Arthrobacter crystallopoietes: one gene and its partner. The protein of the gene in region 2 interacts with the protein of the main gene of each other region in a pairwise test. Links are inferred from orthologs where the notes say so. Each region holds a gene or a part of one and is shown on either strand. Other genes may lie near its edges. The genes, in order: J5251_RS17450 and abc-f.

What was found.
Region 1: the proteins of abc-f (region 2) and J5251_RS17450 interact in binary tests that used the Escherichia coli proteins (3 or more experiments, as listed by UniProt). The link is inferred for Arthrobacter crystallopoietes from one-to-one orthologs.

What each region holds. Positions count from the first base shown.
Region 1 is NZ_CP072014.1:3,808,114-3,815,826, reverse strand. What follows is about bases 1,862-6,260. They hold J5251_RS17450 (multifunctional oxoglutarate decarboxylase/oxoglutarate dehydrogenase thiamine pyrophosphate-binding subunit/dihydrolipoyllysine-residue succinyltransferase subunit), read right to left. Parts: upstream 5,881-6,260; coding sequence 2,062-5,880; downstream 1,862-2,061. Other genes in these bases: J5251_RS17445 (GuaB1 family IMP dehydrogenase-related protein), read left to right, coding at 6,174-6,260; J5251_RS17455 (GDSL-type esterase/lipase family protein), read right to left, coding at 1,862-1,978. In the rest of the region: J5251_RS17465 (sigma-70 family RNA polymerase sigma factor), read left to right, coding at 105-791; rsrA (mycothiol system anti-sigma-R factor), read left to right, coding at 788-1,063; J5251_RS20710 (50S ribosomal protein bL37), read right to left, coding at 1,176-1,250; more of J5251_RS17455, read right to left, coding at 1,379-1,861; more of J5251_RS17445, read left to right, coding at 6,261-7,628. UniProt on the Escherichia coli protein: E1 component of the 2-oxoglutarate dehydrogenase (OGDH) complex which catalyzes the decarboxylation of 2-oxoglutarate, the first step in the conversion of 2-oxoglutarate to succinyl-CoA and CO(2).
Region 2 is NZ_CP072014.1:3,165,723-3,181,698, reverse strand. Bases 5,552-8,543 are described here. They hold abc-f (ribosomal protection-like ABC-F family protein), read right to left. Parts: upstream 7,851-8,543; coding sequence 6,252-7,850; downstream 5,552-6,251. Other genes in these bases: J5251_RS14525 (biotin transporter BioY), read left to right, coding at 8,036-8,543; J5251_RS14535 (SURF1 family cytochrome oxidase biogenesis protein), read left to right, coding at 5,552-6,227. Outside these bases: J5251_RS14575 (TrmH family RNA methyltransferase), read right to left, coding at 1-62; J5251_RS14570 (sulfite exporter TauE/SafE family protein), read right to left, coding at 59-835; J5251_RS14565 (ABC transporter ATP-binding protein), read right to left, coding at 849-1,637; phosphoserine phosphatase SerB, read left to right, coding at 1,767-2,660; J5251_RS14555 (SDR family oxidoreductase), read right to left, coding at 2,780-3,532; J5251_RS14550 (beta-ketoacyl-ACP reductase), read right to left, coding at 3,684-4,406; J5251_RS20620 (DUF3099 domain-containing protein), read left to right, coding at 4,561-5,085; J5251_RS14540 (hypothetical protein), read left to right, coding at 5,082-5,330; more of J5251_RS14535, read left to right, coding at 5,334-5,551; more of J5251_RS14525, read left to right, coding at 8,544-8,701; J5251_RS14520 (energy-coupling factor ABC transporter ATP-binding protein), read left to right, coding at 8,703-9,410; J5251_RS14515 (energy-coupling factor transporter transmembrane component T), read left to right, coding at 9,407-10,030; ypfJ (KPN_02809 family neutral zinc metallopeptidase), read left to right, coding at 10,068-10,973; J5251_RS14505 (Pr6Pr family membrane protein), read right to left, coding at 10,979-11,761; J5251_RS14500 (metal-sulfur cluster assembly factor), read right to left, coding at 11,897-12,226; Fe-S cluster assembly ATPase SufC, read right to left, coding at 12,229-12,993; and 3 more genes. UniProt on the Escherichia coli protein: Genetic data indicate it may be involved in ribosome assembly or function.

The DNA of each region.
Region 1 (7,713 bases), 640 kb from region 2 along the record:
TGTCGAAAGGACAATCAGTGCCATCAGCAACTCTTCAGCCTGCTGCGGGACTGCAGCTGCGTTTGGACCCTGCCCGGAACACCTCCAGCGTAGACTTGGTGCCGATGACAACAGACAAATCCGATGAGGCTGCCCCCCTGGAGGCTACGGAGGAATCCGCGCCGGCAGCGGCCGCTGACACCGAGACACCAGAAGAACGCAGTGCCCGCTTTGAGCGCGACGCCATGCAGTACGTGGACCAGCTCTATTCAGCTGCCATGCGTATGGCCCGCAATCCCAGTGATGCCGAAGATCTGGTCCAAGAGGCGTACACGAAGGCGTTTTCGGCCTTCCATCAATACAAGCCGGGGACCAACCTCAAGGCGTGGCTCTACCGGATCCTGACCAACACCTATATCAATCTGTACCGCAAACGGCAGCGCGAACCGCTCCAATCCAACGCGGACCAGGTTGAGGACTGGCAGATGTTCCAAGCGGCTTCGCACACTTCGACGGGCCTTCGGTCCGCCGAAGCGGAGGCCTTGGACCACCTGCCGGATTCGGACGTCAAAGAAGCCCTCCAGGCGATCCCGGAGGAGTTCAGGCTGGCCGTCTACTTTTCAGACGTAGAAGGTTTTGCCTACAAAGAAATATCGGAAATCATGAACACCCCGATCGGAACGGTTATGTCCCGTCTCCACCGCGGACGCAAGCTATTGCGCGATCTGCTGGCCGACTACGCGCACGAACGCGGAATGGGCAAAAAGACGGACAAAACCACAGTCGGGACAAAACAGGAGAACGGCAAATGAGCGACTGCCACGGCTTGGGCGACTGCGAAGACGACCGCATGAAGCGGATCTATGAGTACGTTGACGGCGCGTTGTCCCGCGAGGACCTCAACGAGATCAAACAGCATCTGGACGGCTGCGAGGAATGCGCCCAGGAGCATAGCCTGGAGTGCCTGATCCGAAGCGTAGTCAAGAGGTCGTGCCAAGAGGCTGCGCCGCAGACACTGAAGGAACGGATTCTGGACCGGATCGGGCACTTGGAAGCCGCTGACTCGGTGCAGGCCGACGCCTAGAAGTGCGTCCCGGCATAAACAAAGAGGAACCCCCGCGACCTGCTGGTCGTCGGGGGTTCCTGCATTATTCAGCTGGCGGGTGACCCGTAAGCCTTACCGGGGAACCGGTAGCTCAGGTGTTGGGGCGCTTACCGTGGTTTGCGCCGCCGCGCTTACGGTCACGACGCTTGCGTGCTCGCTTGCTCATAGCTGCCTCCTTACCTTGATGAAAAAGAACTGCGTACCAGTCTCCCACATCCGTCCATGCACGCCTAACCGGTGACGGCGGCTGAACGGTGTTGACCGGCGGACCACGGCCAGGGGAGCGTTAGTTAGTCAGGAGGGCTCGGGCAGTTCCAACCAGCTGTACCAGCCGCGGTGGAGGACCAGCCAGGCGATCAAACCGTAGCCGGCCTGCCCGGGAGCACCGCCGTTAGCGGCAAGATCCGTGCGCCACTGTTCGTGATTGAGCAGGGGAGTGAAGGTATCAACGTAGACGTGCTTGCGTCGGGTGGTGACATCGCCGAATGCAGCGGACAGTTCGGCAAGGCGTTGGTTGCGCTCTGCATCGAGGCCGGGCGGTGGACCGACGACGAAAGCCTTGACGCTTAACTGCGCTGCACCATCAAGAATGTTGGCCAGATTCAGCCGGCTCCGGGCGGTTGTCAGCTCCAGATCCAGGTCGCGGTCGGACAGTCCGATAACGAGCCGGTTTTCGTAACCGTCATCAAACCGACGTCCTGCCTCCTGCAGCCAACGTCCGGCAAGCTCCTCCGTGCCCTCGTTAGGCGATGCCAGAGTGAACGATTCGAGGCTGGCCGGCGCGGGATTGGTCCGGGCCAGAGTCCGTCCGAGCCAACCGAGGGCGCGCTGATCACCGGTACCGGCAAGGAGTTCGTCGCCGACAGCGGCGATCCTGATTTTGCGTTGCTCCACAAGATGCTTTCTGGTTGGTTAGGGCAGGCCTCTGGTTAAAAAGAAGTGGGTGGGGTGTCTGTGCACCCCACCCAACATCTTACTTACTTACGCTCAAACACCTTTTTCACAAGGACGTCCTGCTCGACAGCGTGCCGTTTGGCAGAACCTGTTGAGGTGGCGGCGGACGCGGGACGCGAAACCAGACGCAGGTTCATGTCCACCCTCTGCGGCAGCATCATTCCGATGACAGGCCACGGTCCCTGGTTCGCGGGCTCGTCCTGGGCCCAGACCACTTCGGCGTTCGGATACTTGGCCAATTCGGCCTCGATTTCTTGGGCTGGCAGCGGGTACAGCTGCTCGACCCGCACCAGAGCCGTCTTGGTGTCGCCGTTCTTTTGGCGGGCAGCCAGCAGATCGTAGTACAGGCGTCCAGATACCAGGACCATCCGGTCGACTTCCCCAGCGTTCAGTTCCTGGACCTCGGGGATGACCGGCTGGAAGCGGCCCTCCGTGAAGTCCTCGACCTTGGCGGAGGCAGCCTTGAGACGCAGCAGCTGCTTGGGTGTGAAGATGATCAGCGGCTTGCGCGGGCGGCTGTAGGCCTGGCGGCGCAGCAGATGGAAGTGCGACGCCGGGGTGGTCGGGTTGGCCACGATCATGTTGTCTTCAGCGCACATCTGCAGGAATCGTTCGATGCGAGCGGAGGAGTGGTCTGGCCCCTGGCCTTCATAGCCGTGCGGCAGCATGAGGACCAGCGAGGAACGCTGTCCCCATTTCTGCTCAGCCGAGGAGATGAACTCGTCGATTACGGTCTGTGCGCCGTTGACGAAGTCGCCGAACTGCGCTTCCCAGATGACCAGCGCGTCCGGCCGCTCTACCGAGTAACCGTATTCGAAGCCCATGGCCGCATATTCAGAGAGCAGCGAGTCGTAGATCCAGAACTTGGCCTGGTCTTCGGACAGCTGTGTAAGCGGTGCCCATTCCTTGCCGGACGACCGGTCATGGAAGACGGCATGGCGCTGGACGAAAGTACCGCGGCGGGAGTCCTGGCCAGCCAGACGGACCGGAACGCCTTCCATCAGCAGGCTGCCGAAGGCGGCAATTTCGCCGAAGCCCCAGTCGATGCCACCTTCACGCGACATCTGCTCTCGCTTCTCCAGCAGCGCCTTGAGCTTCGGGTGCACGGTGAAGTCTTCGGGGATGCTGACGTGCGCCTTGCCGATCTGGGCGAGCACCTCGGAACTGACAGCCGTGCTGGCTGGTAGGCGGATCTCGTCTTCGGCCTGCTGGGACAGCGGGCGTTCGATGTCCGAGACGGCGGCCGCGTCCTTGGTGACAACCGGAATCGGGGAGGTCTGGGCGGCATGCGTTTCGGCGAAGACTCGCTCCAGGCGTTCCTGATAGTCGCGAAGCGCCTGGTCTGCCTCGTCCTGCGTGATGTCGCCGCGGCCGACGAGGGCTTCGGTGTACAACTTGCGGGTGGAGCGCTTGGCTTCGATCAGGTTGTACATCATCGGCTGGGTCATCGAGGGATCATCGCCCTCGTTGTGCCCGCGCCGGCGGTAGCAGACCATGTCGATGACAACGTCCTTGTGGAAACGCTGGCGGTATTCGTACGCAAGCTGTGCCACCCGGACAACGGCTTCGGGATCATCCCCGTTGACGTGGAAGACCGGCGCTTGGATCATCTTGGCTACGTCGGTGGAGTACACCGAGGAGCGCGACGCGTGCGGCGAGGTGGTGAAACCGACCTGGTTATTGACGATGACGTGCACCGTACCGCCTGTGCGGTAGCCGCGCAGCTGGGACAGGTTGAGCGTCTCCGCAACGACGCCCTGGCCCGCGAATGCCGCATCGCCGTGGATGATGATGGGGAGCACGCCGAACGCACCGTCGCCCTGGTCGAGACGGTCCTGCTTGGCACGCACGATGCCTTCGACGACCGGGTCAACGGCTTCAAGGTGGGAAGGGTTGGCGGCGAGGTAGACCTTGGTCTCGTTGCCGTTGTCCGAGGTGAAGGTGCCCTCGGTGCCGAGGTGGTACTTCACATCACCCGAGCCTTGGACGCTGCGCGGGTCCTGCGTCCCTTCGAACTCGCGGAACACCTGGGCGTAGGTCTTGCCGGCAATGTTGGTCAGCACGTTCAAGCGGCCGCGGTGGGCCATGCCGATGGCGACTTCGTCCAGGCCGTCGTCGGCTGCGTCGGAGATGACAGCGTCCAGCAGCGGAATCAGGGATTCGCCGCCTTCCAGCGAAAAGCGCTTCTGGCCCACGAACTTGGTCTGCAGGAACGTTTCGAACGCCTCGGCTGCATTGAGCTTGCCCAGGACGCGCAACTGCTCCTCGCGGCTGGGTTTCGCGTACGGGCGCTCCAACTCGTCCTGGAACCACTTACGTTCTTCCGGATCCTGGATGTGCATGTACTCGATGCCGGTGGTGCGGCAGTAAGCATCGCGGAGCACGCCCAGGATATCGCGCAGTTTCAGCCGGGACTTGCCGCCGAAGCCGCCCGTGACCCACTCGCGGTCCAGGTCCCACATGGTCAAACCGTAAGTGAGGATGTCCAGGTCAGGATGCTTGCGCTGGACGTACTCCAGCGGGTTGGTGTCCGCCATGAGATGGCCGCGGACCCGGTAAGCGTGAATGAGCTGCTGGATGCGGGCAATCTTGTTGACCTGCAGTTCTACGTCAACCTGGTTGTCCGGACGCCAGCGAACCGGCTCGTACGGGATTCGCAGGGCTTCGAAGATCTCGTCGTAGAAGTCCTGCTCGCCGAGCAGAAGCGACTCCACGAGGCGCAGGAACTCGCCCGAGCCGGCGCCCTGGATGACGCGGTGGTCATACGTGGAGGTCAACGTGATGATCTTGCCAACACCCTGCGCGGCTATGGTCTTCTCGCTTGACCCGCGGAATTCGGCGGGGTATTCGAGAGCGCCGACGCCGATGATGGTCGCCTGGCCCTTGGACAGCCGGGGCACCGAGTGAACAGTGCCGATGCCGCCCGGGTTGGTCAGTGACGAGGTGGTGCCCGCGTAATCGTCGGCGGTCAGCTTACCGGCACGGGCGCGCTTGATGAGGTCCTCGTAGTTGTGCCAGAACTCCGAGAAGTTCATGGTTTCTGCCTTCTTGATATTCGGAACAACAAGAAGGCGGGAACCGTCGGGCTTGGGCATGTCGATGGCGATGCCGAAGTTAACGTGCGCCGGCTGGACCGCAACGGGCTTGCCGTCGACCTCGTCATAGTGCACGTTCTGGCTGGGGAACTGGCCCAGTGCCTTGACCACGGCGTAGCCGATGAGGTGGGTAAAGGAGACCTTGCCGCCGCGGGCGCGTGCCAGGTTGGAATTGATGACCACGCGGTTGTCGATCAGCAGCTTCGCGGGCACAGCGCGCACCGTCGTAGCCGTCGGAACACTCAGGCTCTGGTCCATGTTGGTGGCGATGGCCTTGGCGGGGCCGCGCAGGACCGAGATTTTGTCTTCCTCGGTCTGGGAGTTGGGTGAAGACTTCGGCAGCTGAGCCGGGATGGGAGCTGTCTTCGGCTCGGGCTTGGCCGCATCGGCAGCGGCGGCGGGCACAGCCTTGTCCTTGGAAGTATTGGGTGCAGGCTCGGCATCCGCGGGGATCCGCTTTTCCGCACTGCGGTTGTTTGCGGTGGTTTCGGCGGACGCAGCCGGGGTGCCCTTGGGCTCCTTGACTACCGGCAGTTGGCGCGTCTGGGGGTCGGTTTCCTCCCTTGCAGCGCGCGGTGCATTGCCATTAGCGGTTTGAGCTGAGCCGGCGCCGGCCGATTCAAAAATGCTCCACCATTTCTTGTCCACCGAATTCTTGTCCTGGAGGTACTGCTCGTAAATCTCGTCGACGAGCCATTCGTTACCGCCGAATTCCTCGGGTAGACGAAGATTGGGATGCTCTGGCACTTGTTATACGCCTCTTCCATGTGTTGCCGCTTGCCCTGCAGACCACACGCTGCGGCCCATGGCAACAACCTGCTGCAGTCGTCACGGGCGCGTGAGGTGCGTTTGGACGCACCGGGTCTGGACCTCTAGCCAGTCTAATGACACATCCGCTGTGCAGGCCAATCTCATCCGATTGTTTTGAAACCAATGTGACGAAGCACCAACGGACCCGTCAAAAGCGGGGCGACGGTGATTTCGCTCGGGGTCGTAGACTCGTGCTGTCGTTGCCTGCACGTCAATCTCAGGAGCAGAACATGCAGTTCATCAATCAGCCGCAGACGGACCTAACGTACTCGGACGTTTTCTTGGTTCCGTCCAGGTCGGAAGTGGTGTCACGGCTGGACGTGGATCTGGCTTCGGGGGACGGAACGGGGGCAACCATTCCGCTGGTTGTGGCGAACATGACCGCGGTGACCGGCCGCCGGATGGTCGAGACGATTTCCCGCCGCGGTGGTCTGGCGGTCCTGCCCCAGGATGTTCCCCTCGACGTGCTGGCCGAAGTCACCGGCTGGGTCAAAGCGCGCCATGCGGTTTACGAAACCCCGTTGAAACTGCAGCCCTTTAACACCGTCATCGACGCGCTGCACCTGATGAATAAGCGCGCCCACGGAGCCGTTGCGATTGTCGACGGCGAAGGGCGTTGCCTCGGTGTGGTCCGGGCTGAAGAATGCGAAGGCGTGGACAGGTTCGCCTCGCTGGAATCGGTCATGCGTGCGCACCCGCTGACGTTGCAGGCATCGATGTTTTCCGGTGAGCTTCAGCCTGCGCTCCGGAAGGCCTTTGAGCTTTTCGACGGCGCCGGGGTCGGCTTCGCACCGGTCGTCGACGACGAGGGCTACCTCCTCGGGGCTCTGACCCGCACCGGTGCGTTGCGCTCAACGATCTACCGCCCCGCCGTGGATGGTAAGGGGCGCCTCAGGGTCGCGGCCGCCGTCGGGATTAACGGAGACGTCGAGGCCAAAGCCGCCGCCCTGCTCGAGGCCGGCGTCGACGTTCTTGTTGTTGACACTGCCCATGGACATCAGCAGAAGATGTTCGACGCGCTGCAGGCGGTACGGGGATTGGATCCTGCTGTCCCGGTGGTGGCTGGGAACGTGGTCAGTGCCGAAGGCGTACGCGATCTGGTCGCAGCAGGTGCGGACATCGTCAAGGTCGGTGTGGGACCCGGCGCGATGTGCACCACGCGGATGATGACCGCCGTCGGCCGGCCGCAGTTTTCCGCCGTGTACGAATGCGCGGCCGCCGCCCGCGAACTTGGCGCCCATGTTTGGGCCGACGGCGGAGTGCGTTACCCCCGCGACGTGGCTCTGGCGCTGGCAGCGGGTGCCAGCCAGGTCATGATCGGTTCCTGGTTCGCCGGAACCTACGAAAGCCCGGGGGATCTGATGACGGATAGCAATGGCCGGCAGTACAAGGAAAGTTTCGGCATGGCCTCGGCACGTGCGGTGCAGTACCGGACGCAGCGCGAGGGGGCGTTTGAGCGTGCCCGCAAGGGCCTGTTTGAGGAAGGCATTTCCTCCTCGAAGATGTACCTTGAGCCTGCCCGCCCCGGCGTCGAAGACTTGCTGGACGAGATCACGTCGGGCCTGCGCAGTTCCATGACCTATGCGGGAGCGACCAACCTCGCCGAATTCCGTGAGCGTGCCATCGTCGGGGTGCAGTCCGCGGCCGGCTATGAGGAAGGCCGGCCGCTGCCTCAAAGCTGGTAGCGCCTGCTACGCTTAACGAATAATGGACAGCTATTCTAGGCGCCGGTCCGTGGGCACGATTGCAGCAGTGGCAACGCAATCGGAT
Region 2 (15,976 bases):
GTCAACTGGGTGTAGTCGGCTACGCAGGGATCTTGGGCCGAGGACAGGTAGTGCAGGTTCATGCGATGAGGTTCGAGATCATCACGTAGAGCGCCACGAGGCCGAGGACAACGATGATGCCCCGCAGGACAATAGGCTTGAGCCGACGGCCGACGGCGGAGCCGATCAAGGCGCCGATGAGGGAGCTGACCGCGATGATGAGCACCACCCACCAGTCGATCCGGTCGAATGCGAAAATCATGTAGGAGATGGCGGCAATGATGTTGACGCCCAGCACCAGCACGTTCTTCATGGCGTTCGCCTGCTGGATCGTGCCGTGCAGGAACACACCAAGGATCCCGACCAGCAGGACGCCTTGGGCGGCGACAAAGTAGCCGCCGTAGACGCCGGCGAAGTAGACCAGGAACAGCAGCACCCACGGGTGGCTCTTCTCCCGGGCCTGGGCGGCCTCGCGTTCACGCACCCACTTCTGCAGCCGGGGCTGGAAGACCACGAACAGCAGGGCGATCACGATCAGGAACGGGGCGGCGTATTCAAAGACTGCCTCGGGCAGGTTCAGCAGCAGGGCCGCTCCGGTGATGCCGCCGAGCAACGAGGCAGGCAGCAGGACCTTGAGCGTGCTGCGGAGCCCGGAAAGTTCACGCCGGTAGCCGTAGACTCCCCCGACGTTGCCGGCGATCAGACCCATGGCATTGGAGATGGTCGCCGTCACCGGGGCGAAGCCTAGAGCCACCAGGACGGGGAAGGTGACCAGCGTGCCGGAACCGACAATGCTGTTGATCGTTCCGGCCCAGAGCCCGGCCAGGGCAATGATTCCAGCCTGCAGTAAATCCATTTAGGGGCAGAGCTTAACCGCGCCGTGCGACGGCGGTGTACCGGCCGCCGTCTTCCTTGAGCTCAAGCGGCAAATCGAAGGCCGAGCTGAGGTTCTCTTCGGTCAGGACTTCGGCAATGGGGCCCTGCGCCACCACGCCGCCCTCGCGCAGGAGCATGGCATGGGTGAAGCCCGGCGGAACTTCTTCGAGGTGGTGGGTGACCAGGACCAGGGCCGGAGCTTCCTCGTCTGCGGCCAGTTCGCTCAGTCGCTGCACCAGGTCCTCGCGGCCTGCCAGATCCAGTCCGGCGCCCGGCTCATCCAGCAGCAACAGTTCCGGATCAGCCATCAGTGCACGGGCGATCTGCACGCGCTTGCGTTCGCCTTCGCTCAGGGTGGCGAACGGGCGGTTCAGGAAGGTGGACATGCCCCACTGGTTCAACAGCCGGAAGGCGCGGCGTTCGTCCATCTTTTCGTACTGCTCGCGCCAGCGGCCGGTGACACCGTAGGACGCCGTCACCACGACGTTGAGGACCGTTTCATGCTCGGGTATCTGGTTGGCCAGCGCCGCCGACGCCAATCCGATCCGGGGCCGCAGCTCAAAAACATCCACCGAGCCCATGGTCTCTTCCAGGATGCCGGCTTCGCCCTTGGTAGGATGGAGACGAGCACCGGCGATCTGCAGCAGCGTAGTCTTGCCAGCACCGTTCGGACCGAGAATAACCCAGCGCTCACCGTCCTTGACCTGCCAGTCGACGCTGTCAAGCAGGGTTTTGCGCCCGCGGACAACGCTGACTCCGGCAAATTCAAGAACATCGCTCATAGGAGTAGACATTAGGCTAAAAGCCGTAGCATTCGCCAAACGCTACGCCGGTTAGCGATGATGGGATCCGGCACATTTCCCCGTTGTTTATCCGTCCGGCCCCGCCGTGAAGACAAGGATCCACCCCGCATGCTCTCGCTTTTCCGCGTTGTTTCCTACGGCGTCGAACTCCCCGACGATTATCTTGCCGCCGTCCAGCACGCCGTGTCCAAGGCCGGCGGGGACATTGTGGAACTGGAAAACTTCAACAACGACCGCTTCCGGGCCACCGTACTGACCGTCGGGTACGACGGCGATATCGCCGCCGGCCTCTCGGCGTTGCGGGCGGCGGTAAAACCCGTGATCACCGAGTCGTTGGGAACGGCAGTCATGCCGTCCGAACTGGCGGGACCACACCGCAAGCTGCTGATCATGGACGTGGACTCCACACTGATCAAGCAGGAAGTGATCGAGATGCTGGCCGAGCATGCCGGCAAGGGTGCAGAGGTCGCCGCCGTGACCGAGGCGGCCATGCGCGGCGAACTGGACTTTGCCGAGAGCCTGCACGCGCGTGTGGAGACACTGCGGGACCTGCCCTTGGACGTAACCGACCGGGTCCGGGAGAAGGTTCAACTCTCTGACGGGGCGGCCGAGCTCGTGGAGGCATTCCTGGACGCAGGCCACGTGGTCGCGGTGGTATCCGGCGGCTTCAGCCAAATCCTCGATCCGCTGGCCTCTGAGCTTAAACTCACCTACTGGCGGGCCAACCTGCTGGGCTCCGCGGAGGGTGCGCTGACCGGGCGGGTGGATGGCGCCGTCGTCGACCGGGCCGCCAAAGAAGCCTCGCTGCGCGAGTGGGCCCAGGTGGAAGACATCGATCTGGCGCACACCATCGCGATTGGTGACGGTGCCAACGACCTCGACATGCTGGCAGCCGCCGGCCTTGGCGTGGCCTTCAACGCCAAACCGGCCGTCCGCGAGGCCGCCGACGCCGCGATCAACATTCCTTATTTGGACGTCGTCAGGCTCTTCGCCGGTGTCTAGGCGGTTTCAAGGGGCTCGGGGTCTCGCCTGCGGGACTGCCTGGGAATCAGTTTAAACGGCCGGCGGCTGCCGCGGAAGTATTCCGCTGCAGCCGCCGGCTCAGGTTCCGGTGGAGGGACTCAGGCTTGGGCGTTCTGGAACCAGTCGGCTCCGCCGACCAGCTCCGTGTGCCCGGAAGGAACGTCCGCCGTCGCCATCCTGGCAATCTCCACGGCAAACTCCTCGACCGAATACAGCTTGCCCGCCGCCTCGCGACGGGCCTCGATGGCCCCGGGTGCCGCGCGGTCCAGCAGAGTAGCGGTCACTGTGCCTTCGATCATGTCGCCGGAGACGACTACCAGCGAGATGCCCTTTTCCGCCAGCGCCGGCAGTTCGGCCCGCAAGGCGTCCTCGCCGGCCCGCTTGCTCCGGGCCACCGGCTCATACTCGGGCATCGTGGGGACAGTGTCGATGAAGTGTGCCTGGTGGCTGGTGACGAAGACGACTCGCGAACCCGAGGGCATGACGTCCACGGCGGCCCTGAGCATGTTCACCTGGGCGTCGCGGTTCAGGCGCATGGCGTAGTCCTCACCCAGTCCGGTTTCCATGCCGCCGGACGCATTGAGGACCAGCAGGTCCAGTCCGCCGAAGTTTTCCTTGGCCGCGTCGACCAGCGCCTGCGCGCCTTCCGGCACGGTGAGGTCCGCCCCGACCGCCACAGCGCGGCCGCCGGCTTCTTCGATCTGCGTGACTACCTTGTTGGCACGCGGCGCCTTCTGGCGGTAGTTGATGACCACGGAAGCGCCTTCTGCGGCGAGGTTCTTCGCTACGTCTGCGCCGATCCCGCGGGACGATCCCGTCACGATGGCCGACTTGCCTTCCAGTGCACCCATGGCTGCTCCTCAATTTTTGCGGGGGACTCCCCTGCGCTTCCTTGTAGGAAACGCTTAACGGTAATGGTTGTCTGCTTCCATACTGCCAGTACGTGAAGCCGGACCTGTTGTAGGAAACCGACAAACTGCAGCCGAAGCCGCCTGGCCGCTGCTAATGCCCCATGCCGAGGCCGCCGTCAACGGGGATGACGGCGCCGGAGATGTAGGCGGCCTCGTCGCTGGCGATCCAGCGGACCACATTGGCCACCTCCTCCGGTTCGGCGAAGCGGCCGGCAGGAATGCTGGCAAGATAGCTCTTCTGGGTATCCTCGGGCAGTTCGGCCGTCATGTCCGTATTGACGAACCCGGGGGCCACCACGTTGGCGGTGATGCCGCGCGAACCGAGCTCGCGGGTCAGCGACCGCGCCATGCCGACCAGGCCGGACTTTGACGCTGCGTAGTTGATCTGGCCGGGGGAACCGTACAGGCCGACAACGGAGGAGATCAGGACAACGCGGCCCTTGCGCAGCCGGATCATGCCCTTGGAGGCCCGTTTGATGACGCGGAAGGCGCCGCCAAGGTTCGTGTCCACGACATCGGTAAAATCGTCCTCGCTCATCCGCAGCAGCAGCGTGTCGCGGGTGATGCCGGCATTTGCCACAACTACTTCTACCGGACCATGGGCGGCCTCAACCTCTGTGAAAGCTGCGTCAAGGGAGGCGGTATCGGTGACGTCGGCCTTGACGCCCAGCAGACCCTCGGGAACGTCACCGCTACGATAGGTGATGGCTACCTTATCGCCGTTGGCCAGGAAGGACTTGGCAATGGCCAAGCCGATCCCGCGGTTGCCGCCCGTGACCAGGACGCTTCGCCCGGTCTGCTGTTCGTTGCTCACATTTACCTCCGTTGAACGCGGTTTATTTCTAAAGAATCCTAGCCCTCTGCCGGCTGCGGGCCCGCATGTGACCATGGCCATCCCAGCCATCCCGGCCACGGACTTCGTCTGGGTTCCGGCACGTGGGAGAATTGAAGTGGGTCTATGGAGCGTGATGAATAAGCAGCCAGATGATGATCGGGAAGTCCTCAGCATTACGGATGTCCCCGAAAGCCACACGGACGAGATGCACCGTCGGATGGTCAAGTATTCCCTTGCGATGGGAATCCGCTTGGCCTGCCTTCTGCTGTTCTTTTTCATCGACGGCTGGGCCAGATGGCTCTTTGTGGCCGGAGCAGTCTTCCTGCCTTGGATCGCGGTCGTCATTGCCAATGGTGGCAGCGACCAGAGCAATCTCAAGCACAGCGATGCGTTGCTGGACCATGCACCCGCCGGCGAACTGGAATCTGCGGAAGCCGCTGCGAAGGCCGCGGAACCCGTGGTGGTGCCCGGCGAGATCGTGGATGAGGAACAGGAAGCAGGCACGTCCGCACCCGGCGAAGGACCGGAACGGGCAACCGGCTCGGAAACGGTTCACCGGCGTGCGGGACCTGCCGCACCGGTTCATGACAGCTATGAGGTCTTCGAGGGCAATCTGAGCCCGGTGACGAAGCGCCGGAAGGACGAAAGCGCCGCGTGAGTATTTTTGACCAGCTGTCCGGGGGCGGGCAGCCAATGCCGGCTGAGACGGTGTGTTCCAGAAAGGGCTGCCGCGCTGCCGCGGACTGGCAGGTGAGGTGGAACAACCCGAAAATCCACACGCCCGAACGGCGGAAGATCTGGCTGGCCTGCGAAGACCACCGCGGCTGGCTGGAGGACTATCTCAAGCTGCGCGGGCTGTGGTGCGATACCCAGCCACTGGCCGCTCCGGTAGAGGGAAGCTAGCTGATGTACCGTTTTCTATTCAGCGCGAAGTGGCTGGGCTGGCTCCTTCTGGTCGCGTTGCTCGCTTCCGTCTGTGTTCTCCTGGGCAACTGGCAGATGGACCGCAGGGACCAGGCCCACGACGTTGTTACCGCGATTGAATCCAATTACGACGCCGACCCTGTCGATTTTGAGACCGTGCCGGATATCTTCGCCGAAGCCGACGACGCCGATGAGTGGACGCCCGTGGTCCTGCGTGGCGAGTACGACGAAGCTGGCCAGCGGGTGGTGCGCAACCGCCCACTCAACGGCCGACCCGGATACGAGGTCCTAGTCCCATTGAAGCTGGTCTCGGGGCCGGCGGTCATTGTCAACCGCGGCTGGTTGCCCATTGGCAATAATGTGGCCGGCCGCCCAGATACGGTTCCGGCAGCCCCGGAGGGTGATGTCACCGTCGTCGCACGGGTTAAGCCGGGTGAGTCATCAGTGGACCGCGGTGCTCCGGAGGGGCAACTGGCATCGATCCAGTTGGACGAGTATGCAGCCGAGCTGGACTACCCGGTCTTCACGGGCGGCTACGGCTTGATGGCGGCGGAAAATCCCGCCCCCGCTGAGCGTCCCGTCCTCATGCCCAAGCCGGCGATCGATGAGGGCCCGCACCTGTCCTACTCCATGCAGTGGTACGCCTTCGGTGTGCTGTTCTTCGTCGGCTACGGCTATGCCGCCCGGCAGCAGGCAATAATGGACCGGCTGCAGGAGGAAGATGAAGAAGCGGGCTATCACGAGGCCAATCCCGCTCCGCGGCCGGCCGCGCAGAAGCGTTCCCGCAAGCGTCCCAGCGCCGAAGAAGAAGAAGACGCCGTGCTGGACGCCCAGGGATTCCGCACGGATGGCTCCCTGCTGAGCGAGCGGGACTGAGCCCGCCGCCAGCAGCCGTCAGCGCTACGCGAGCGTGACCAGGTCCAGGTAGCTCTCGTTCCAGAGGTCCTCCACGCCATCGGGCAGCAGGACAACGCGCTCGGGGTTCAGCGCTTCCACTGCCCCCTCGTCGTGGCTTACCATGACCACCGCGCCGCTATAGTTGCGCAGCGCGCCCAGGATCTCGGCGCGGCTGGCAGGATCGAGGTTGTTGGTGGGCTCGTCGAGCAGCAGTACGTTGGCCGAGGACGCAACAATGGTGGCCAGCGCCAAACGGGTCTTCTCCCCGCCGGAGAGTACGCCGGCAGGCTTGTTGACGTCGTCGCCGGAGAACAGGAACGAGCCCAGGATGTTGCGGACTTCGGCGTCCTGCAGATCCGGGGCAGCCGTGCGCATGTTTTCCAGCACGCTGCGTTCGGTATCGAGCGTTTCATGCTCCTGCGCGTAGTAGCCGATCTTCAGCCCGTGCCCGGGAATGACTTCGCCGGTGTCCGGTGAATCCACCCCGGCGAGCATCCGCAGCAGTGTGGTCTTACCCGCACCGTTCAGTCCGAGAATCACAACCCTGGAACCGCGGTCAATCGCCAGGTCCACATCGGTGAAGATTTCCAATGAGCCATAGGACTTGCTCAGTCCCTCAGCCGTCATCGGGGTCTTGCCACAGGGAGACGGGTCCGGGAAACGCAGCGCCGCGACCTTGTCGCTGGCACGCACGGCATCCAGTCCGCTGAGCAGCCGCTCGGCCCGCTTGGCCATGTTCTGCGCTGCAACGGCCTTGGTGGCCTTGGCACGCATCTTGTTGGCCTGGTCCATCAGGACCCCAGCCTTCTTCTCCGCATTCGCACGCTCACGCTTGCGGGCGCGCTCATCGGTTTCGCGCTGCAGCTGGTAGCGCTTCCAGTTCATGTTGTAGATGTCGATGGTCGCGCGGTTGGCATCGAGCAGGAAGACCTTGTTGACGGTGGCTTCGAGCAGCTCGGTGTCGTGGCTGATTACGATCAGTCCGCCGTGATGGTTCTTCAGGAACTCGCGAAGCCAGCTGATGGAATCGGCGTCCAGGTGGTTAGTGGGCTCATCCAGCAGCATGGTGTCGGCGCCGGAGTACAGGATGCGGGCCAGTTCAACACGGCGGCGCTGGCCGCCGGAAAGGGTTTTGAGCGGCTGGTTCAGGATCCGCTCCGGCAGCGCGAGGTTGGAGGAAATCGCGGCCGCCTCCGCCTCCGCAGCATAGCCGCCACCCGCAAGGAACTCGGCTTCGAGCCGGTCGTAGCTGCGCATGGCCTTGGCCTGGACGTCCGGATTCTCGCTGGCCATGTCGGCCTGCGCGGCGCGTAGCTTGCCGGAGACGATATCCAGTCCGCGGGCAGAAAGAATCCGGTCTCGTGCCAACTGGTCCATGTTCGGTGTCCGTGGGTCCTGCGGCAGGTAGCCAATATCTCCGCTACGGGTGACCTGGCCTGCTGCCGGAATGCCCTCGCCGGCGAGAACCCGGGTCAGGGTCGTTTTGCCTGCTCCGTTGCGGCCTACCAGCCCGATCTTGTCGCCCTTGTCCACACGGAATGACACCGCGTCCATGAGCAGACGGGCTCCAGCGCGCAGCTCAAGATCATTAACGGTAATCACAGGTGGGACCTCTCCAAAGGGGATATAAGGGAATATGCAGTACAAGATGCTGCAGAAATCAGCCTTTCCAGTCTACCGGCCCGTATGACTTCGGAGGAAACCTACAACCGTTCCCCGCTTCGCAGGCGCTATTCTCGTTAGCTGAGGACAGACATGTTGTCCTCATGCCACAGAAGGAGCTTTCAATGTCGAAGCAGTCCGCCCACCATCGGAACCCCGCAACCTCCGGTATTGTCGGCGGCTCCCCCGCTGCCGACGAAAGCCCGGCGCGCCGCCGCTCCTGGAACGGCACCGACCTGGCTCTCATCGGCGTCTTCGCCGCCCTGACTGCCGCATCGATTGCCGTTCCCCCGATCCCGGCCGGCAACATTCTCGGTGTGCCCATAACGCTCCAGACCATGGTGGTTGCCTTGGCCGGACTCGTCCTCGGCGGCGCCCGCGCGTTCGCCGCGGTGGGATTGTATGTTCTGCTTGGCCTGGTCGGCCTGCCCATTTTCGCCGGCTACCAGGGCGGTCTGGGCGTGCTGGCGATGGGTTCGGCCGGCTACCTGCTTTCCTTCCCCTTCGCGGCTGCGCTCATCGGAGTGCTGGCGCGGCCGGCGCTCCGGCGGGTCCGCAAGCTGACCACGGTGACCACGCTGTGGTTGTTCGCGGCGGCCACAGCAGGCACGGTCCTGACGCATCTGTGCGGGATCGCCGGCATGATGCTCAACGGCCAGCTGGCCTTCGGCGCTGCGCTGGTTGCCGACCTGCCGTTCGTCCCCGGGGATCTGGTCAAGAACGCCGCGGCGGCTGCAATCGCCGTCGGCATCCACAAAGCCTTCCCTGATCTGCTTCGCCGGCCACGCTGACATGATCAAGTTCCGCGACGTCCTGGTCCGTCCCGACTTCGCCGAAGACGCAGCACCGATCCTTTCCGTGCCGCATTTGGCGCTCGGGGAGCAGCGCATCAGCATTATCGGCGCCAACGGCTCCGGTAAATCGACCCTGCTCAAACTGATCAACGGCCTGGTCCTCCCCGACGCCGGAACCGTGGATGTGGGCGGCCGTGATACGGCCAGACACGGGGCCGCTGTACGTCGGAAAGTCGCTTTTGTCTTCACCGACCCTCTGTCCCAGCTAGTCATGCCCACGCCGCTCGAGGACGTCGAACTGTCGTTGCGGCGGATCCACCGCAACCGTACCGACCGCCGGAACGCGGCAATGGAAATCCTGATCGGCTTCGGCCTCGCCGCCTTGGCCGACCAGAGCATCTACCAGCTCTCCGGCGGGGAGCGTCAACTGGCTGCCCTGGCCAGCGTGCTGGCAGTGGCTCCGGATGTGCTGGTGCTGGACGAGCCCTCCACCCTGCTTGATTTGAAGAACACGCTGCTGCTGCGGGACCGGCTGGCCGCGCTGCCGCAGCAGATCATCCTGGCCACCCATGACCTGGAATTGGCCCGGGACAGTGAACGCACGCTCGTTGTGGACTCGGGCACAGTGGTTTACGACGGCGATCCACCCACAGCCGTGGACTTTTACCGCAAGCTTTGCGCCGGCATACGGGAGCCAACGCCGTGAGAGGCCGGGCCCACCTGATCAGCGCCTACGTACCCGGGCGGAGCTGGCTGCATCGGGCGCCGCTGCTGCTGAAATTCCTGCTGCTTGCCGCGGCCGGCATCTCGGTGCTGGCCCTCCCCGGCGCCCTTCCCCGCACGGCGGTTCTGGCCGTCGTCGTTGTCCTGCATGTGGCCGCGGGGCTTCCGGTCCGGAAGCTGGCGACCCCGCTGCGCGCTATGTGGCTTTTCCTTCTGGTGGTGGTTGCCTACCGCTGGTGGGTCGACTCGCCGGCCGGAGCCCTGGCCGTGGTGGCCGCCCTGCTGACCTGCATCTATGCGGCCAATCTGCTGACTTCCACCACAGAGACGCAGCGGCTGCTCGACGGGCTGGTTGCGGCCGTAACCCCCCTGCGGCGGTTCGGCGCCGATCCCGAGCGTTTCGCCCTGACCATCTCATTGATGCTGCGGAGCATCCCGTACCTCCTCGGGTCCCTGCACGATGTCCGGGATGCGGCCAAGGCCCGCGGTCTTGGATCTTCCCCACGCGCCATCGTGCAGCCCGTCATCATCGGCGCGGTGGCTTATGCCCGGCAGACTGGGGACGCCCTGGCCGCACGCGGACTCGGGGAAAAGGAGCAATAGCGCCGCTACCGACGGCCAGCGGCGCTATTCTAAGCCCATGAGTTTCAATCAGGGCTCCAGGCTGGATACGTCCCAAGTCCAGGACCGGCGGGGTGGCATGGGCGGCAAGATCGCCATCGGCGGCGGCGGACTGGTGGTGCTCATCGCCTCGCTGCTGGGGGTTCCACCGGAGCTGTTGCAGGGGCTCGGACTCGGCTCCGGCACTTCAGTGCAGCAGGAGGCCACTGGCCCGGAGAGTATTTCGGCCCAGTGCGAGACCGGCCAGGACGCCAACACCCGCCGCGACTGCCGTGTAGTGGGCACGGTCAATAGTCTGAACCGGTTCTGGGGCGAGGAACTCCCCCGCTTCAACATGACGTACCCGCGGCCGTCCGTGGTGCTTTTTGACGGCCAGGTCAGTACCGGCTGCGGCACGGCCTCCAGCGCCGTCGGACCGTTTTACTGCCCGGCCGATACCACTGCCTATTTCGACACCGGCTTCTTTGACCAGCTGACCGACCAGCTGGGTGCGGCCGAGGGCCCGCTGGCCGAAGAATACGTGGTGGCGCACGAGTTCGGACACCATATCCAGAATCTGACCGGCGCCATCAATTACTCGCAGCAGGATCCCCAAGGAGCCGCTTCCGGCGCCGTCAGGGTCGAGCTGCAGGCAGACTGTTATGCGGGTGTCTGGGCCGGCAACGCCACCGAGCAGATCGACGAGACGACCGGCCGCCCTTTCATGCAGCCCATCGGCCGGGACGACCTGCGGGACGCGCTTTCGGCGGCTGCCGCCGTCGGCGATGACCGGATCCAGCAGGCCAGTACCGGCCAGGTCAACCCCCACACCTTTACACACGGCTCCAGCGACCAGCGGCAGGCATGGTTTGTCCAGGGCTACGAGACCGGCGATCCTGCACAGTGCGATACCTTCAGCGCCGCCGACCTGGACACCCCTTCGTAGCAGCTTCAGCCCGTCGGCGGTTCGCCGGGTCCAATCTTCCTGCCGTCGGTGACACCGTCCTCATCGGTGCCGGAACCGTCGTCGGGACCAAAACCGGGGATGTAGCCGTCGGGCTCCCGTCCCATCCGGGCGTCCAGGAGCAGAAAGAGGAACCCGGCCCCCAGCCAGATCAGGAGCAGCAAAAGGCCGTTAACAACGACGGCGGGAAGCGGGTTGACCCCGGCATCGAGCGGAGGGTAGGGGTACCAGCCGGCGGCGGCACCGCGGACGAGACTACCGATGAGCCAGGCGGCGGGATACAGCAGTGACCAGACTATGGTCTGCAGGCCGATCCGTGGGCGCGGGCCGAAGATGAGCCATCCGGTCACGGCCAGCACCGGGACCGCATAGTTCAACATCCGGTCGGCCATGACCGCCGTGCTGCTGAGCGCGGTAAAGTCCGGCAGTCCCCTGAACGCCGTGAACTGGAACAGGAAAACGAGCAGGACGGCTATCAGGGAGACCGCACGCACGGCTCGCCAGACCGGACCCGCCTCGCGGGCAGAGTCCATCAGCAGGCTCAGGGAGACAATGAAGACCAGCACACTTGCCTGGACACTGAAGTAGCCCAGATAGTTCCACCACTGGTGGGCCGGTTCAAGGGCGTAAGCGGGCGATTCGAGCATGGCGATTATTTGGAGCACCAGGCCGAGGACAGCGGCCAGTGCCACCACCCCGTGGTACATGCGTGCCACGAAAACTTCGTCGTACCGCCCGCTGGCGGACCTGGTCACGGCGACTTCACCCATAACCTTGATGCTAGCGCCGAAGTTACGCCAGCGGGGGATTAACCGACGGAGGGCCGGGGACCCCGTTTCCGGTCCCCGGCCCTCCGTCGCGTGGAACTTCCCGCAGGGAAGTCCGCCCATCAGCAACGAGGCTGGTTAGATGTTGAAGCCGAGCGCGCGCATCTGGTCGCGGCCATCGTCGGTAATCTTTTCCGGACCCCACGGCGGCATCCATACCCAGTTCAGCCGCCAGTCATCGACAACGCCGTCCAGCGCCTGGGCAGTCTGCTCCTCGATGACATCCGTCAGCGGGCAGGCAGCAGTGGTCAGGGTCATATCGATCAGCAGGGCGCCGTCCTCGGCGTACTTCAGTCCGTAGAGCAGGCCCAGGTCCACGATATTGACGCCGAGCTCCGGGTCAATGACGTCTTTCAGGGCCTCTTCAACATCCTCGAGAGAGGTCTGCGAAATGTTGGCTTCGGTCATGATCAGGCCTTTGCTGCAGTTGGCAGGAAACGGTCGTAGCCTTCTTCTTCCAGACGGTCGGCCAGCTCGGGGCCGCCCTCCTCGGCGATGCGTCCGTCGACGAACACGTGGACGAAGTCAGGCTTGATGTAGCGCAGGATGCGCGTGTAGTGGGTGATGAGCAGGGTGCCCATCGCTCCGGTTTCGTGCACACGGTTGTGGCCTTCGGAGACAACCTTCAGCGCGTCGACGTCCAGGCCGGAGTCTGTCTCGTCCATGATGGCGAACTTCGGCTTGAAGAGTTCGAGCTGCAGGATCTCCACGCGCTTCTTCTCGCCGCCGGAGAAGCCTTCGTTGACGTTGCGCTGGGCGAAGTCAGCATCGATGCGCAGCTGGCTCATGGCTTCCTTGACGTCCTTGGTCCAGGTGCGCAGCTTGGGAGCTTCGCCGTCCAGGGCGGTCTTGGCCGTGCGCAGGAAGTTGGTCATGGTTACGCCGGGCACCTCGACCGGGTACTGCATGGCCAGGAAGAGACCGGCGCGGGCGCGCTCATCCACGCTCATCTCCAGCACGTCTTCGCCGTCCAGGGTGATGGAACCGGAGTCCACGGTGTAGCGCGGGTGCCCGGCGATGGTGGAGGCCAGCGTGGACTTGCCCGAACCGTTGGGGCCCATGATGGCGTGGATCTCGCCGGTTTTGATCGTCAGGGACACGCCCTTGAGGATTTCCTTCTTGCCCTGCTCAGTCTCGATGCTGACGTGCAGGTCCTTGATTTCCAGAGTAGACATCTGTCTGCTTTCTCCTCTGCAGCCGTTCGGTCCGGCCGCGGTGTGAAGTTCGTAAAGTTCTTAGTGCAAATCCGGAGCGGGAGCTCCGTTGGTGACCGTGGTGACGTCGACGTACACATCGTCGCCGTCCAGCTCCAACGCGAAGACCGGCACCGGCTCGAAGGCCGGCAGGCTCAGCGGTTGGCCGCTGCGCAGGTCGAACTGCGAGCCGTGGCCCCAGCATTCGATGGTGCCGTCTTCGACATCGCCCTCGGACAGTGAATAGTCCTCATGCGAGCAGGTGTCCCCCAGTGCATGGAGTCCGCCCTCGGAGTCCCGGACGATGGCGACCGGATAGTCGTCGACCAGGATGCGCAGCGCCGCCTTCACCTGTATGTCGGAGGCCCTGCACACCAGCTTGCCGCGTGGAGCTTCGGACATCAGAAGTTCCCTGCCGCCAGTTCCCGCTCAACAGCATCGGTCAGGCGCTCTTCGAGTGCCGGAACCTTGATCTGCTGGATGATCTCGTTCAGGAAGCCTCGTACCACCAGACGGCGGGCGGTCTTCTCGTCGATGCCGCGGGCCATCAGGTAGAACAGGTGCTCGTCGTCGAAACGGCCGGTGGTGCTGGCATGGCCGGCGCCGTCGATCAGGCCCGTCTCGATCTCGAGGTTCGGCACCGAGTCCGCCCGGGCACCGTCGCTGAGGACCAGGTTTCGGTTGGCCTCGTAGCTGTCGGTTCCTTCGGCTTCCTTGCGGATCAGAACGTCGCCAACCCACACGGTGTGCGCGTTCTCGCCCTGCAGGGCACCCTTGTACAGCACGCGCGACTTGCAGTTCGGCACTGCGTGGTCGACGAACAGGCGCTGCTCCAGGTGCTGGCCGGCGTCGGCGAAGTAGAGTCCGAACATTTCGACGACGGAACCGGTCTGCTTCAGCCGTGCGGACGGCGTGACACGGACCAGGTCGCCGCCAAGGCTGACCACGACGTGCTTGAACTTCGCGTCACGGCCGACCTTGGCCTGCTGCGAGGAGGCGTGCACGGCGTCGTCGTCCCATTCCTGGACGGATACCACGGTCAGGTCCGCGCCGTCCTGCACGTCGATCTCGACGTTCTGGGAGACGGTGGCGCTGCCCTTGTGGTCCAGCACGACAACAGCCTTGGAGAATTTCTCCGCGACGATCACGATGTGCTGCGCGGACGGGTCCTTGCTGCTGCCGGTCACCGAGATGCCGACGGCGGTTTCGATGCTGGCCTCGGCCGGGATGGTCACCACGGTGGCGTCGCTGAAGGCTTCCCAGGCCGCCGCGGAAACGCGGTCCTCCGGGATGCCGGCGCTGCCGATGCGGGAGTCCTCGCGGCCCACGGTTTCCACCGTGATGCCGGCCGGACGCTCGGCACCTTCTGGACCGGTGACGGCAACGGTGGGCGCTGCGCCGGTCAGCGCCTGGGTGTGCAGTCCACGCAGCCGCTTGAGCGGGGTGAAGCGCCAGTCTTCTTCGCGTCCGGTCAGGACAGGAAAATCCTCGACCTTGTACGAAGTCAGCCGGCCGGCGCGGGAACTGTCCGGAACGCCTACGCCGCCGCCATGGCTGTGACTCTTGGCGCTGGCGCCTGCCAGCGGGGATTTATCCGGGTTCGCCGGTGAGAGGTTTTCGCCCTCTTCGGTGAAGCCGTCAATGGCCGGAGCACCGATCCTTGCTTTTTCAGTGATCTCAGTCATTAACCTACGGATCCTTCCATTTGCAGTTCGATCAAGCGGTTCAGCTCAAGCGCGTATTCCATCGGCAGTTCGCGAGCGATCGGCTCGATGAAGCCGCGCACGATCATGGCCATGGCTTCGTCTTCGGCCAGGCCGCGCGACATCAGGTAGAACAGCTGCTCTTCGCTGACACGGGACACTGTTGCCTCATGGCCCATGGTCACGTCGTCCTCACGGACGTCGATGTACGGGTACGTGTCCGAGCGCGAGATGGTATCCACCAGCAGCGCATCGCAGACGACGCTGTTCTTCGAGTTCTTGGCACCTTCGCGGACCTGGACCAGGCCGCGGTACGCCGAACGGCCGCCTCCGCGGGCCACGGACTTGGCCACGATGGCGCTGGAGGTGTTCGGTGCGAGGTGGACCATTTTGGAACCGGTGTCCTGGTGCTGGCCCTCGCCGGCGAAGGCGATCGACAGCGTCTCGCCCTTGGCGTGTTCGCCGACCATGTACACGGCCGGGTACTTCATGGTGACCTTGGAGCCGATGTTGCCGTCGATCCATTCCATCGTGGCGCCCTCGTGTGCAATGGCACGCTTGGTGACCAGGTTGTACACGTTGTTGGACCAGTTCTGGATAGTCGTGTAGCGGACGCGTGCGCCCTTCTTCACAATGATTTCGACGACGGCGGAGTGCAGCGAGTCCGACGTGTAGATCGGGGCGGTGCAGCCTTCAATGTAGTGGACGTAGGAGTCCTCGTCGGCAATAATCAGCGTGCGCTCGAACTGGCCCATGTTTTCCGTGTTGATGCGGAAGTAGGCCTGCAGCGGGATTTCGACGTGGACGCCCTTGGGGACGTAAACAAAAGATCCGCCGGACCAGACTGCGGTGTTCAGCGAAGCGAACTTGTTGTCGCCCACCGGGATGACAGAGCCGAAGTACTCTTCGAAGATCTCCGGGTGTTCCTTCAGTCCGGTGTCCGTGTCCAGGAAGATGACGCCCTGGGCTTCCAGGTCCTCGCGGAGCTGGTGGTAGACAACCTCGGATTCGTACTGGGCGGCGACGCCGGAGACCAGACGTTCACGCTCGGCCTCGGGAATGCCGAGCTTTTCATACGTGTTACGGATGTCCTCGGGAAGGTCTTCCCAGGTCTTGGCCTGCTTTTCGGTGGACCGGACAAAGTACTTGATGTTGTCGAAGTCGATGCCGGAAAGGTCCGCGCCCCAGGTCGGCATCGGCTTGCGGTCGAAGTACTTCAAGCCCTTCAGCCGCAGATCGAGCATCCACTCCGGCTCGCTCTT